2 regions of the Virgibacillus tibetensis genome follow, and region 1 is predicted to be linked to the other one. Evidence: riboswitches for the same ligand, from Rfam matches in the RefSeq annotation. Region 1 holds a riboswitch; the other holds the start of a gene.

Region 1 (7,120 bases):
GTATACTTAGAATGATCGTAACAAAAATATAAAGAATTATCCATTATAGAAAATGCTGAGTGTGAGAGGTAACGTTTAATGAGTTGAGGATACAGTCTTAGGGGTTCTCGTTACCAATCAAATGGCTTCCTCTTTATTCGACATTTTTCTACATTAAATGATAATAATTTCAATTCAGATAACTGAATTTGCAGATAGCAAGAGGAAGTGGAAGGCATCGAGAGGATCCATAACTTAATGCTTGGTCTGATGCTGAGTATATCCAAATGGTAGAGAATATAAGCTTAATACACAGATTGTGCACTTTGTAACAAATTAATTATAGCTGTATACTTTACATAGAGTTAAGTTTCACATAAACCTTTGTATAGCAAAGGGGTCCCTGCGTATACTAGCGCATATGGGAGCTTTTTTTTTTGGTGGAAATTTCATAGGGGGTAACCATGTTAAAATTTGAGAATGTAAGTAAAGTTTATAAGGACGGGTTTAAAGCAGTAGATAACGTTAATTTTGAAATATCTGAAGGAGAACTCGTTGTTCTCATCGGACCCAGTGGATCTGGGAAATCAACCACAATGAAAATGATTAATAGAATGATTCCACATACAAATGGAAAGATCTCTATTGATGGGGATGACGTTACGAAGTTAAATGCAGCAGAATTGCGACGTAATATTGGTTATGTCATTCAACAAATTGGTCTATTTCCTCATTACACAATTGAAAAGAATATAGCAATTGTTCCCCAGTTAAAAGGGTGGGATGAACAAGATATCAAAAAAAGGGTGAAAGAGCTCCTGGAGATCGTCGGTCTGGATCCACAAGTATACAGTAATCGATATCCCAAGGAATTATCTGGTGGACAGCAGCAGCGTGTTGGTGTTGCACGGGCGCTAGCATCCAATCCCAATATTATCTTGATGGATGAGCCATTTGGTGCTCTTGATCCAATTACAAGGGAACAATTACAGGGTGAGTTGATTTCCTTGCAGCAAAAACTTAAAAAGACAATTGTCTTTGTAACCCATGATATGGATGAAGCATTAAAGCTGGGTGATCGAATTGCTATTATGAAAGATGGAAGTTTACTTCAAATAGATACCCCGGAGAAATTATTGCACGAACCGGCCTATGGTTTTGTGGAAGAGTTCATTGGAAAACATCGAATTATTCAGAACCCTGAACTTATGTCAGTTAGAGATGTAATGAATGAAACTGTATTAACATCGCTTCCGAATCGATCTCCTGAAAAGTCCTTGGCAATGATGCGCAAGAATAAAAAAATGATGTTAGTTGTTGTGGACGAGGATGACAAAATGATGGGAATTGTGTCTGCTTATGATTTAATAAAGAAGATGAATGAAATTAAATCAATTGAAGAAATCTTGCTACCATCTGAACCATATCTCATGAGTTCGCAAAGTGCTAAGGATGCCATTGTAATGATGTCAACAGCGTCACTCGGTATAATTACGGTTCTTGATGAAATGAATAAGGTAGTAGGATTAGTGACTCGTGGAACATTGCTTTCCGCACTGTCCAGTCAGTGGACAGAATTGGAGGCAAAATAATGAATAACTTAAATTTAATGGAACAAATCATTCAACAGACACAAATGCGCTGGGCAGAGGTACTTGAGGCGACGTTTGTTCATATACAACTCGTATTTTTTTCTATGCTTATGGCAGTAATACTAGGAGTTTTATTAGGTATTCTCATTACACGGGTTCCATCGCTGGTTCCATTCGTATTAGGTGGAACAGGTATTATGCAAACTATTCCCAGTCTTGCAGTACTTGGGTTTTTAATACCTGTGTTTGGGATTGGTGTTAAAACCGGTATTGCGGCATTATTCTTATATTCATTATTACCGATTGTTAGAAACACCTACACAGGCATTAAAGATGTTGATAGTGCAACAATAGAAGCGGCTAAAGGAATGGGTATGACGAGCAAGCAAATATTATTTAAGGTTGAGCTTCCTTTATCTGTTCCCATTATGATGGCTGGTATTCGTACAGCTGCTGTTATTAACGTTGGTAATGCTACATTGGCAGCCTTTATAGGTGCTGGTGGACTTGGAGACTTTATTTTCTTAGGCATTACCAGAGGAATAGATGGTTTAATATTCTTAGGAGCTATTCCAGCTGCTATCTTAGCAATTATGCTTGAGTTTATCTTCAACAAGCTTGAACGTTGGTCTACACCAGAGGGGTTGAAATAGTATGAGTAGAAAAAAACTAATTTTGCTATTTATGACTTTCATTACTGTTATACCACTCTCAGGATGTATATTAAGTACGGATGAATCAATTACTGTTGGTTCGAGAAATAACACGGAAAGTATCATCTTATCAAATATCATCGGACAATTAATTGAAGATAAAACAGATGTGAGTGTAATCTATCGAGAAAACCTCGGAGGTTCTAATGTTGTTTGGAATGCAATGATGAATGGCAGTATTCAGATAATACCAGATTATACAGGAACAATTGTGATTACGTATTATGGTGAATCTCCTGGAACAGCTGAAGAAACACTGGTGAAAACAAAGGAACTCGTGTCAGAGGACGGTATTAGAGCCTTTAATACTTTTGGATTCAATAATACGTACACATTAGCATTTGATGAAGCAGAAGCAGAGAGACTTAATATAGAAACCTTCAGTGACTTTGCAGAAGTTTCCGACCAATATACACTTGGGGCAGTTTTTGAATTCATTGATCGTCCGGACGGGTTGCCCGGATTTAAAGAAGAATATGATCTTGAGTTTAAAGATGTTAGAGGTATGGACCATGGAATGATGTACCGCGCCATTGATAGTGGCGAAGTGGATGTAATCAATTCCTATACAACAGATGGTCAATTACAAATATATGATTTGAGAGTACTCGAAGATGATCAGTCTTACTTTCCGCCTTATCACGCGCTCCCTCTAGTTTTGGAAGAAACACTAGAAAAATATCCTGAATTGGAAGAAGTATTGCAACAGCTGGAAGGTAAAATTGATGAGCAAGCAATGCAAACTATGAATGCTAAAGTGGATAATGAAGGCATGATGGTTGATTTGGTTGCAAGGGAATTTTTGGAGGAATCAGGTTTAATTGAATAATAAAGATGGATATTGAATCGGCTGTTTTGTAAATTTTGTTGGCTATTAATTGTCGTAGTTGATAAAAAGACGACGTAATGAAACCCTTTATTTTATGAAAAAAAACTTAACAACTAAAAAGAGGAGGCCCTCTTTTTAGTTGTTTAATTTTTACTGTTAACGAGATTGAATCAGCGATTACCCTTTTGGGCTTGAAAACCGTCCATTCTGGTCTGCACGCGATTCGCTGACCGCTGCATCTGCCTTCATTCAGCGTTTGGACCACTTTATCCAGTGCTTATTCAGCTTAATCCCGCGTTCGCTTCACTTTATTAAGCGTTTGTTCAACTTAATTCCGCGTTTAACCCGGTTCATTCAGCGATCAAGCATTTGAGGTATGAAAACAGGGCCATTCAGGCCTATACACGTGATTCGCTGACCTCTCTGCATCTGGCTTCATTCAGCGTTCGGACCACTTTATCCAGCGCTTGTTCAGCTTAATCCCGCGTTCGGACCACTTCATTCAGCGATCGACCTTGGGCGTGGTGTATTTCCGGGACGGTTAGCTATGCCAGTAACTACTTCCATCGTACTTTATATGTTTTGTGTCAAAATAACAATCTTTTAGAAAACAGCCTAATCAAATAATGGTATACTTAATACAATTGAATGATTTTTGCCTTATGGTGACTTTAAATAAAAGTTGAAAAGGGAAGTTGGTTTAATTCCAACGCGGTCCCGCCACTGTAAAGATGAGGACACTTTCATAGCCACTGTTTCGTAACTAGAAGCGGGAAGGGGAAAGGGTTTGATGATTCGTAGCCAGGAGACCTGCCATGGGGAAGAACATTTTTATCCTACGGGAAATAGGAGGATGTTGCGATATCAACTTTCATACAGATGAAATAATTTTTGCTCGCAATTTTAACATCTTCTATTAAGGGGATGTTTTTTGACTTTTTAGGAGGTAATTTACAATGGAAAAAGTAGCTATTAATGATTCTAAAACAATTCAGACCAGGTTAGTACTACCACCAGACACCAATCATTTAAATACAATTTTCGGAGGTAAAGTGTTAGCTTATATTGATGAAATTGCTGCACTAACAGCAATGAAGCATGCAAAAAGCTCAGTTGTTACTGCCTCAATAGATTCAGTAGATTTCCTATCATCAGCAAAGGTTGGTGATTCTTTAAAATTAGAAGCATTAGTAACGTATACAGGTACAAGTTCCATGGAAGTTTATGTAAAGGTAACTGCCCATGATTTAATCAAAAATGTTGAGAGATTAACAACGGAGTCATTCTTGACCATGGTAGCAGTGAATGAACAAGGAAGACCAGTACCAGTACCAAAAGTGTATCCTGAAAATGAAGAGGAAAGAAAGTTACATATGACGGCCCCTTCTCGAAAGGAGAACCGTGTAAGGCGAGCTGCTATAAGATAAGTATACGCTTGTAGAAGAATGTTATAAAAAAACAGTTTCAACCTTCACATAGGCTGAAACTGTTTTTAGTAATTTTATTTTCTTTCAAAATAAGTCTCCCCAAGAATTACTTTCTGATTGTAAGTATCGAGTGGAAGCCCTTCTTGAACAAAGGTATCGGCTTCATCTTCTTGAAGATCATACAATACTTCAATCTCTTTTGAGAATAATAAATCCTCATTTTCAAAAAGCGAAGAAAGTGCAGGTAGAGGTTTGGGTTGAATTTCTTTATCACCCATTACCTGCTTCAATCCATTGGCATATTCCTGTAATGTGCGTGCCCCAACAAGTTTCACGCCCTTATTATCTTGATTAACCATAATGATTGTTGGGAACCCTCTCGCACCAAGCTTTCCAGCTAGTGCAAAGTCCTGATTTAAAAGGTCCTGTGAGCTTGAAAGGTTTGCTTCTTTTACAGTTTCCGCACCGTTTAGGCCAAGTTCATTTACTATTTCAATTAATACTTTGTCGTCACCAATATTTTTATTAAAGGCAAAGACAGCTTCTCTTGCCTTACGTAAAAATACAGTAGCTAGATGTTCATCATGTTTTTGCACCACTTTAAAAACACGGGATGGCGGAAAAGATGATTGAACTGGGTCGTCATACCATAGTGATCCATCAATTGGCATACGGGACTGTTCACCAACTTCTCTCCAGTGTTCGGCAACGTCTGAGGGACCAGTAATTCCGTTTTTTACATCGGCAAAACCGCCTCCCCATTTTTCCAATAATCCACCCATAACTGTTTTGAATTGAAAATATTGATCATACTGCTCAACAAAACGGCGGAGAACCGGTTCAAGTGCCCAGCAATGAGAACATATAGGATCGGTTACATAATAAAGATCAATTGTTTTTTTCGGGTTTAGATCAATTATTTCCATTGTGTCATCTCCTGCGTCTCCGCAAATTCCAGTTTCAAGATCACAAATCATATTATTTTTATTATTCATTTTAATTTCTCCTCACCTGTATTTTCTATCGTTATATAGTGCTGTGCCCATTCCTGGATAGGTTGTAGTGCATTAGCAAGTTCCTGCCCTTTTTCTGTTAATTTATATGAAATAACTACAGGAGAAACCCCTACCACCATTTTATCTATTAATCCGTATTCCATAAGTTCAGACAGCTTCAATGAAAGTGCTCTGGAAGTTATACTACTGAAGTCCCTTTTAATTTCGGAAAAATGCGATGTATTATCTTTGCAAAGTGACAAAAAATGTATGATTTGGCCGTTCCATTTTCTGCCTAATATTTGGAAAGAAGCCTCAATATATGGACAAATATTAATCATAATCACCCCTTTGATATATTAAGTATATCAAGTATAAAAAATAAATCAAGTATAATTATTATACTTGATTTATTTAAATAATAACAGGACAACTGATAATTGAATATAGTGATATGCAGATCAGTTTACTGGGGGAGATTAGATGCAAATTCATGTTGTGCAAAGCGGAGATTCACTATGGAGGATCTCACAGAACTATGCTACGGATATTAACCAGATTATTTTAGTCAATCAATTAGATAATCCTGATGTTCTTGTAATCGGACAGTCACTAGTTATACCAGAGGCAAACCGTGAATATGTTGTTCAACCGGGAGATAATTTATATGCTATTGCTCAGAGGTATAGTGTAACGGTTCAAGAGCTTGCGGATGCCAATAATATTACCAACCCATCGCTTATCTATGTTGGTCAATTGCTTCACCTGCCTTATTATCCTCATGTCGTACAATCAGGAGAAACACTATGGTCAATTGCCCAGAGATATGGAATAGAGATTGAACGCCTGATTCAAGTAAATAATATCGCAAACCCCTCATTAATTTATTCAGGTCAGACGATTCGTATTCCAGCTGCATTAAAACCTGTGACAGAAGTAAATGCATATACAACACAAATGGATGAGCAAGGCAGACAGGAAGTACTCCTTCTAGGAAGAAATTTTACGTACCTTTCACCATTTACGTACAGTATTACAGCCGAAGGGTCAATAACTGAATTACAAGATTTACAAGTTATCGAAGCGGCTCGTGCTACCACAACTTCACCACTACTAGTATTGACAAATTTTGTGGAACAAAGCTTCAATTCCGATATAGCAGCTACTATTCTTCGCAGTTCAGACTTACAAAATACGTTGATTACCAACTTGTTAGATACAATGAGAGCAAAGGGCTATACGGGTTTAAACATTGATTTTGAATATGTTTATCCGGAAGACCGAGAGAATTATAATGAATTTCTACGTAGGGCAGTTGCTAGATTACACCCGGAAGGATTTACAGTCTCCACAGCTCTGGCACCCAAGATTAGAGAAGATCAGCCAGGTTTGCTTTATGAAGCCCATGACTATCAAGCACATGGAGAAATCGTTGATTTTGTTGTACTAATGACGTATGAGTGGGGTTGGGCTGGTGGTGAGCCGTGGGCTATTGCGCCAATTAATGAGGTACGCAGAGTATTGGATTATGCAGTAACAGTAATTCCACCGGAAAAAATCCTCATGGGTATACCACTATACGGAA
Region 2 (8,845 bases), on a different contig from region 1:
CACTGTTTGGTACGAAAACAATTGCAATAGCTACAATAGCAGTCATCGGTGGGGCTATTATTTACCGAGTTGTAGTAACCCTGGCACTTCGTGTGGATTTCCTGGATACAGGGGATATGAAGCTGATCACGGCTTTACTCGTTATTGGAGCATTGGTTGCACCAAAAGTACTTCAGGCACGGAAAGAAAAAAAGCGACGAATGGAAAAACGTGCCATGCTAACTCGTCAAAAAGCAGAGGGGGTATAGCATGCTTAAAATTAAGGACATTTCAACCACTTTTAATGAAGGTACACCAGATGAAAAGAAAGCATTACAGGACATTAATCTGGAATTGAAAAAAGGCGAATTCGTTACAGTTATCGGAAGTAATGGAGCCGGGAAGTCAACGTTGATGAACGTGGTATCCGGAAACCAGGCACCCGACGTTGGTGATGTATTTATTAATGACAAGCAAGTTGTATACCTGCCTGAATATAAGCGCTCTGCCTTTATAGGCCGCGTATTTCAAGACCCAATGGCAGGGACAGCGCCGTCAATGACAATTGAAGAAAATTTAGCAATGGCTTATGCTCGAAATAAAAAAAGAAAGCTAAAACCAGGAGTGACCAAAAAGCGTAAAGATTTGTTTAGAGAATACTTGACCACATTGAATTTAGGGTTGGAAGATCGCTTATCAGCCAAGGTTGGTTTTCTTTCTGGTGGGGAACGACAGGCGCTTTCACTATTAATGGCTACTTTCACTGAACCAAACATTTTGCTGCTGGATGAGCACACTGCTGCATTGGATCCATCCAGGGCAGAGTTAATTACAAAACTTACAAGAGATGTCGTAAGTAAATTCGGCTTAACCACACTAATGGTGACACATAATATGCAACAGGCACTGGATTTAGGCAGCCGATTAATTATGATGGATAAAGGACAAATCATTTTTGACGTGCAAGGGGAAGAAAAGCGCAATCTAACTATTGAAGACTTGCTTCAGGAATTTAAGCGAATAAGAGGAAAACAGTTTGAGAGTGATCGTGCAGTATTAGGTTAAGGCTTATAGGTTATATGAGTGCAGGAGCATATATTTGTTCCTGTGTTTTTTACTTTTAGACAGCAGAAAAAACATGCGAAATAAAATAACCGCATGCTAATCCTGTTTTCTAAAGTATTTGTTGATATAAACTGCGACGTAATTCGAAACTGGCGACTCCGATACGAAAATACCCTTCGCATTCTAGCGGGCTGTCTGCGAGACCTATGACCAACGCCGACACTAGAACGAAATGTACGTCAAAACAGCATGTGTCATGGAAGATGGAGTATTCTGCCGGAGCGAACTTATACACTCAACCGTATTTTTTAATTAAACAACACCTTGTTCCATCATTGCATCAGCTACTTTTTGAAATCCTGCAATGTTAGCACCTGCTATAAGATTACCCTCTTGATCAAATTCTTTTGCAGCAATGATGCAGTTTTGATAAATGGTTTTCATAATCCCCTGCAACTGTGCATCTACTTCTTCAAAGCTCCAGGACATTCGCATGCTGTTTTGTGCCATTTCCAGAGAGGAAACCGCTACACCACCAGCATTTACAGCTTTAGATGGTCCCACTAAAATGCCGTTATCCAGAAACACGTCAATCGCTTCTGACGTATTAGGCATATTAGCTCCCTCAGCAATTGCTTTAACGCCGTTTGCCACTAGCTGAGTGGCAGCATTTTCATCAATTTCATTTTGTGTAGCACAAGGTAACGCAACATCACAGGCAATGGACCAGATGCCTGAACAGCCATCGAAATACTGGGCTTGAGGATGAGTATATAAATATTCATTGATTCTGTTGCTATCCTCTTCTTTAATTTGTTTAATTGTATTTATATCAATACCATTCTCATCGAATATATACCCATCAGAATCACTGCAGGCAACTACCTTTGCACCTAGTTGTATTGCCTTCTCCATAGCGTAGATCGATACATTTCCTGATCCAGAAACAACTAGCGTGCTCCCATTGAGGGACAACCCTTTTTGCTTTAGCATCTCTTCAACAAAGTATATTGCACCATAACCGGTTGCTTCTTTTCGTGCGAGACTGCCACCATAACCGAGGCCTTTTCCTGTTAAAACCCCTGCCTCAAAGCTGCCACGGATCTTTTTATACTGACCAAACATATATCCAACCTCTTTAGCACCAACACCAATGTCACCTGCTGGAATATCAGTATCTGGACCGATGTACTTTGCAAGTTCAGTCATGAAGCTTTGACAAAAGCGCATGATCTCATTATCAGATTTCCCTTTTGGGTCAAAGTCAGCTCCACCTTTTCCGCCGCCGATAGGTTGCCCTGTAAGCGAGTTTTTAAGCGTCTGCTGTAGCCCCAGGAATTTTACAATACTTAAATTAACGGACGGATGAAAGCGTAATCCACCCTTATAGGGACCAAGTGCACTATTGTATTGCACTCGAAAACCACGGTTTACTTTTACCATACCATTGTCATCTACCCATGGAACACGAAAGGTTATTACACGTTCTGGTTCAACGAGTTGCTCTAATATACCTTTTTCCATATATGTAGGGTTTTTAGTGAAGACAGGGAGTAGGGATTTGAAGATGGAACGGACAGCTTGCAGAAATTCCTTTTCGTTAGGATTACGTATTTCAACCGACTCATAAACTTGATTCATATACGTTTGTGCGTCTGTTAGGTCATTTGCGTCTTGTTTATTTTTTAATAAATTCATAATGGCAACTTGGACCTCCTCTTATATATTAGGTATCACTATAAAACGTAAATTATAGAATATTCCGTTACAATTCTACAGCAAGGAATCAATCTAAACAATATGAATTGTAGATATAATCAATGCTGATATGAGATAATAGAGATAGAGGTGATGTTCTTGGAATTAAGACAAATTAAGTATTTTATTGAAGTTGCTAAGCGAGAGCATGTTACAGAAGCTGCTGATTCTTTACATGTAGCACAGTCTGCAGTAAGTCGCCAAGTTTTTAATCTAGAGGCAGAGCTTGGTGTGGACCTATTTGTACGAGAAGGACGTAATGTAAGGCTAACACCAATAGGACGTGTTTTTTTAGATCATATGGAGCAGGCAATCAATGTAATTGACGATGCCAGACAAGTTGTAGAAGAATATACGGACCCAGAAAAAGGAACCATCCACATTGGTTTTCCAGGAAGCCTAGCCACTTACATTTTACCTACAGCCATTTCGGTTTTCAGAGATCGGTATCCACATGTGAAATTTAAATTAAAGCAGGATTCTTATTATGAGTTGGAAAAAGGCGTTATAAAAGGGGATATTAATATGGCGATACTAGGCCCTATTCCCGATAATAAAAAGAAATTGAGAGCAACAATTCTATTTACAGAAAATATTGTAGGGCTTATACCAGTAAGCCATCCCCTTGCTGACCAGAAGACGGTTAAGCTTAATCAATTGCGGAAGCAGCCATTTGTTATGTTTCCTTCAGGATATGTTTTACGTGATCTGATTACAGATACCTGTAAACAACAAGGCTTCGAGCCGGAAATCGTGTTTGAAGGCCAGGATATTGATGCAATTAAGGGGCTCGTTTCCGCAGGGCTGGGTGTATCGCTAATCCCGGAAATTACATTAGTGGATAGTTTGCCCCGTGCAACAGTTAGTATACCTATTACTGATCCGAGTATTACTCGAACGGTTGGAGTTATCGTACCGGCAGATCGTAAACTTTTACCAACAGAGAAACTTTTCTATGAATTTCTACAAGAGTTCTTCAAACGGTTGGAAAGTTTTCAAAATTAATGGTGTAAATGTATAAAAATATTGTTTCTTGATTGCATTCTATTATTTAATATGATAGGCTTTACATACAATATATTGGTAATTAATACTAATCAAGTACTATATATAGTGTTACAAGTTAGGTGACAATTATCTGTCTTAAAAGGGAATCCAGTGAAATGCTGGAACTGCCCCCGCAACTGTAAGTGTGGACGAACGAGTATTCCACTGTATCGAGTGCTTAGCGGCATCGTTACGGGAAGGGCTTTAGTAGGTTGGAAGCACGAGTCAGGAGACCTGCCAAAACTTGTAGTTTCATTTCTCCGGGGTGAGAGAAGATGAAGCGATAGAGTTCCAGATAGATGAATTCTGTCGTTTTATGACCGTTCACCCAGGGGGAAGAGCGGTTTTTTTACGTTTAACCCCCATTTTACCGTGGTTTATATTAAAGGAGGTTCTATCATGCTTACAACGATTACAACGAATAAAGAGGATCTTATTCAAATTATTGACAATGCAGCAGTTGATTTAGTCATCGATACAGAAAAATATAAGGAAAAAGCTTTAAAAACAATTCAACCGGACGCATCGCTGGAGCGAATTACGGATGTATTGGTGAAAAATGCATTGGAAAATATTGATGAGGCAAATACCGAATGGACTTTTCTGGCAAGCAGAATATATTTACAGGATCTATATCGAAAAGCAGCAGAAAACCGTGACTATGATCCTGCGGCACGTTATGGCAATTTTTATGACCTGCTTAGCACGCTGACTGAAAAGGGTATTTATGCTGGAAACATTCTTGAAAAATATGAAGAAGAAGAAGTCAGTTATTTTGAAAAAATAATGGAACCGGAAAGAGATTTGCTATTTAACTATTTAGGATTATACACCATCTCTACACGATACCTTGCAACAGATCATAATAAAAATACATACGAATTACCACAAGAGCGTTGGATGGTTATTGCAATGTACCTTATGCAGGATGAAGACATTGCACACCGTAAACAGCATGTGGCAGAAGCGTACTGGGCGTTGAGTAATCTATATATGACGGTCGCCACCCCTACCTTGACTAACGCAGGTAAGACACACGGTCAATTGTCCAGTTGTTTCATTGATACTGTGGATGACAGCCTGCAATCGATTTATGACAGTAATACCGATATTGCCAAGCTTTCCAAAAATGGGGGAGGCATTGGCGTATACATGGGGAAGATCCGCGGACGCGGGAGTGCGATTAAGGGTTATAAAGGGATGTCCAGCGGAGTTGTGCCATGGATTAAGCAATTAAACAACACGGCAGTTAACGTGGACCAGCTGGGGACAAGAAAAGGCGCAATCGCTATTTATTTAGATATATGGCATATTGATATTGAGAATTTCCTTGATCTTAAATTGAATAACGGGGATGAACGTATGCGTGCCCATGATATATTCACAGGTGTATGCCTGCCGGATTATTTTATGGAGCAGGTGGACAAGCGTGGGGATTGGTATTTATTCGATCCGCATGAAGTACGTCAGGTTATGGGATATTCTTTGGAGGATTTCTTTGATGAAGAAAAAGGCGATGGAGTGTGGCGAAAGAAATATAAGGAGTGTGTGGAATCCGATCTTCTTTCAAAAAAATCTGTGCCTGCTATCGCCCTGATGAAACGGATTATGAAATCACAGCTTGAATCTGGCACACCATATATGTTTTATCGTGATGAAGTCAACAGGCAAAACAGTAATGAGCATAAAGGAATGATTTATTGTTCTAATTTATGTACTGAAATTACCCAGAATCAATCACCGACAGAGTTTATGGAAGAATTCGTTGAGAATGAAAATACAATCGTCAAAAAGTACAAGGCAGGCGATTATGTCGTTTGTAATTTGAGCTCAATTAATCTAGGAAAAGCAGTTCCAGATCAAGTGCTGGAACGATTAATAAAGATTCAGGTTCGGATGCTGGATAATGTAATCGATATAAATACATTACCTATTAAACAGACGCAACTTACCAATCAGAAGTATCGGGCAATAGGACTCGGGACATTCGGCTGGCATCACCTGCTCGCACTTAAAAACATTAAATGGGAAACAGAAAATGCAGTTGAATACGCTGATGAATTGTATGAAAGAATAGCTTATTTAACCGTGAAAAATAGTATGGAGTTAAGCAAGGAAAAAGGGGCTTATCCATCTTTTGAAGGTAGTAAGTGGAGTACTGGATCCTACTTTACTGCAAAAGGCTATACGGATGATAAATGGGTATCGCTAATGAATGAGGTAAAGGATAATGGGATGCGAAATGGCTACCTGATGGCAGTAGCCCCGAACTCGACAACAGCAATGATAGCTGGCTCAACTGCAAGTATTGATCCGATCTTTAAAGCGTTTTACAACGAGGAGAAAAAGGATTTTAAAATTCCAACTACGGCACCTGATCTCTCACATAAAACCTATGATAATTACCGGAGATCTGCTTATATTCTTGATCAGCGCTGGTCGATTAAACAAAATGCAGCAAGGCAGAAGCATATTGACCAAAGCCTTTCATTTAACTTTTATGTGCCAAACACAATAAAGGCGTCAGTTCTACTAGATCTTCACCTTCAGGCATGGAGAGAAGGTCTGAAAACTACGTACTATGTTCGTTCCACCTCAAATGATGTCGAAGAATGTGAGTGGTGTGAAAGTTGAAGGCATTAATCGCTTATTTGTCTTATAGCGGAAATACGGAAGAAGTAGCAGAGATTATTTCAAACAAATTGGTCACAGAGGATTTTCAAACTGATAGACATCGAATCGGCATTGACCCGCCGATTGATGCTTCTGATTATGATTATATTTTTATGGGAACTTTTACATGGGATATGGGGAAAACACCAGATGAATTCAAGGACTTCGTCTGGGAGGTAGGGTATAAACCAGCAAATGTTGCCGTGTTCGGGACGGGTGATACCCAATTTGGCGGGGACAATTTATTTTGTAAAGCAGTAGATAAGCTTGCTGCATTTTATGACAGTAAATGGGCTGGATTGAAAATTGAACAGTCCCCAAGAGGAAGCCAGGAACAAAAAGTAAGTAAATGGGTAGAAGGAGTGCTACATCATGCAAAAAACCTTGCTTGAAAGAGCAAAAACATTAGAGCCACTGCATCCGAATAAATCTACAGGTCTATTCGGTGGGGAATCAAGCGGTATATTGAACTGGAATGATATAGCTTACCCACATTGGTATAAAATATATAAGCGGCTTATCGGTAATTATTGGCAGGCAGATGAGGTTAACATGGCAGGAGATGTAAAGCAGTTCTCCTCCTTAACCAAATCGGAAAAAGATGCTTATTTAAAAATAATTGGATTACTCTCGACATTAGATGGACCACAGACAAGGACTGCATTGCTTTTATCGTTGTATGCGACAGATGCGTCTGTTCAATCCATTATGGCAGTCATTGCACAACAGGAAGCGGTTCATAATGAAAGCTATTCGTATGTATTATCATCCATCGTATCACTTGATGAACAGAACGAGGCGTTTCAGCTGGGGAGAAAAGATCCTGTTTTGCTAAAGAGGAATGAGAATTTAATTAAGCAATATAACGATTTTGTTGATGACCCAAGTGTGGAAAATATTTTGAAAACACTTGTCTACACTTCTTTATTGGAAGGAATGTTCTTTTATTCAGGCTTTGCATTCTTCTATAATTTAGCGCGGCATAATAAAATGGTTGGTACCTCAACAATGATTAGTTATATTAACCGGGATGAGCTAGAGCATGGGCGGTTCATCGCAGAGTTATTTCGTGCGACGCTAGCAGAAAACCCTGAACATAACTCGGAAGAATTGATAACATGGGTCTACGATCATTTTAAAGAATCTGTAGAGCTGGAAATTGAGTGGTCTACGTACGTATTGGAAGATGTCGAGGGTATAGATCTTGATGAAATGGCTGGTTATATTAAATATCGGGCAAATAAAATGATACGCATGATGGGCCTGAATGACATTTACCCAGAACATGTCGATAACCCAATGAAATGGATTCGTGCTTATGTGGATAACTTTGACGGAACGAAAACAGATTTCTTTGAGCAAAAGTCGAGACAATATACGAAGACGAGTGACTTAAATGGATTTGATGATCTTTAAAAAGGTATAAAAAAGAAATCGGCATCATGCCGATTTCTTTGCTTTATAGTTCATCCAATAAAATTACTTCGCCAGTAACAGCATCGACCCCATGTGCACAATCGATCTTTCCACATAGAATATAGCTTCCCTGATCTTTGTCATATACGTATACAGGTGTGACTTCAAGGAGATCGCGAAGTTTGTCAAATGCTTGACCCTGTTTAGTAGTAGGTTCATCAGCTCTTTCGAAATGCTGAAACATATTCAGCAGCTCAATAGTATCGATATAATTCAGAGCCTTATAGGTATCCGCGTCCAGAATAACTTGAAGCTTACGCACAATGACACGGTTATCACGTAAAACAGGCTGGAGTTCAGCATATACATACCCATTTTCATATCGAAGTTCTTTTAATGACCATTTGCCACTATCTTCGGGGAAAACACGTTGTAAAAAGGATCTGGTTTCTGCAACAGCTTCTTCCTGGTCCGCTTCTGTTAATGGAAGCTTGTCTGGGTGATCTGTATCGGCCATAGCTTCTTCAATAGAAACTTCAGTTGATAAATCAGTTTCTGCAGGAATAAATGCTTCATCAACTGGATGTTCCCACTCCAGTACTACATCTTTTTTCACAAAAGATTTCTGCTTTTCTACTTCTTCAAATGAAATTATTCGCTTGTCGTTGTTAGTTATAAAAGCAGTTGATATAGCATAAACAGGAAACCATTTTTCTTCTTCTTCCAAAGGCACTTCAAGCAGCCTGGACTGAGCTTGTGCGAAAGGCTCGACTTTATCAGGTGTAAGGGAGAAGGGTTCCCACTTAATTTGATCTTCGTGAGGGAAAACTCCGTCAATAGAAAATAAGGTAAGTTGCCCATTTTCATTAAATTCCACTTCAATGGTACCTACTGGATAAACAGTAAT

The links. A riboswitch is a leader RNA that binds a small molecule or an ion and turns the genes downstream of it on or off. The one in region 1 is predicted to bind cobalamin.
Region 2: linked by a shared signal. The riboswitch ahead of QGM71_RS11335 (ribonucleoside-diphosphate reductase subunit alpha) and the one ahead of QGM71_RS18630 (acyl-CoA thioesterase) in region 1 are both predicted to bind cobalamin.

The regions. Positions count from the first base shown of each region.
Region 1 is NZ_JARZFX010000015.1:57,971-65,090, forward strand. Features, by position in the region: gene QGM71_RS18615 (betaine/proline/choline family ABC transporter ATP-binding protein) at 444-1,571, shown strand; gene QGM71_RS18620 (ABC transporter permease) at 1,571-2,224, shown strand; gene QGM71_RS18625 (glycine betaine ABC transporter substrate-binding protein) at 2,226-3,113, shown strand; cobalamin riboswitch at 3,760-3,945, shown strand; gene QGM71_RS18630 (acyl-CoA thioesterase) at 4,070-4,540, shown strand; gene QGM71_RS18635 (DsbA family protein) at 4,615-5,535, opposite strand; gene QGM71_RS18640 (winged helix-turn-helix transcriptional regulator) at 5,532-5,876, opposite strand; gene QGM71_RS18645 (LysM peptidoglycan-binding domain-containing protein) at 6,019-7,120, shown strand, end outside.
Region 2 is NZ_JARZFX010000004.1:283,811-292,655, forward strand. Features, by position in the region: gene QGM71_RS11315 (ABC transporter permease) at 1-248, shown strand, start outside; gene QGM71_RS11320 (ABC transporter ATP-binding protein) at 250-1,044, shown strand; gene gdhA (NADP-specific glutamate dehydrogenase) at 1,357-2,742, opposite strand; gene QGM71_RS11330 (LysR family transcriptional regulator) at 2,902-3,807, shown strand; cobalamin riboswitch at 3,911-4,106, shown strand; gene QGM71_RS11335 (ribonucleoside-diphosphate reductase subunit alpha) at 4,249-6,483, shown strand; gene QGM71_RS11340 (flavodoxin) at 6,480-6,914, shown strand; gene QGM71_RS11345 (ribonucleotide-diphosphate reductase subunit beta) at 6,895-7,938, shown strand; gene QGM71_RS11350 (hypothetical protein) at 7,982-8,845, opposite strand, start outside.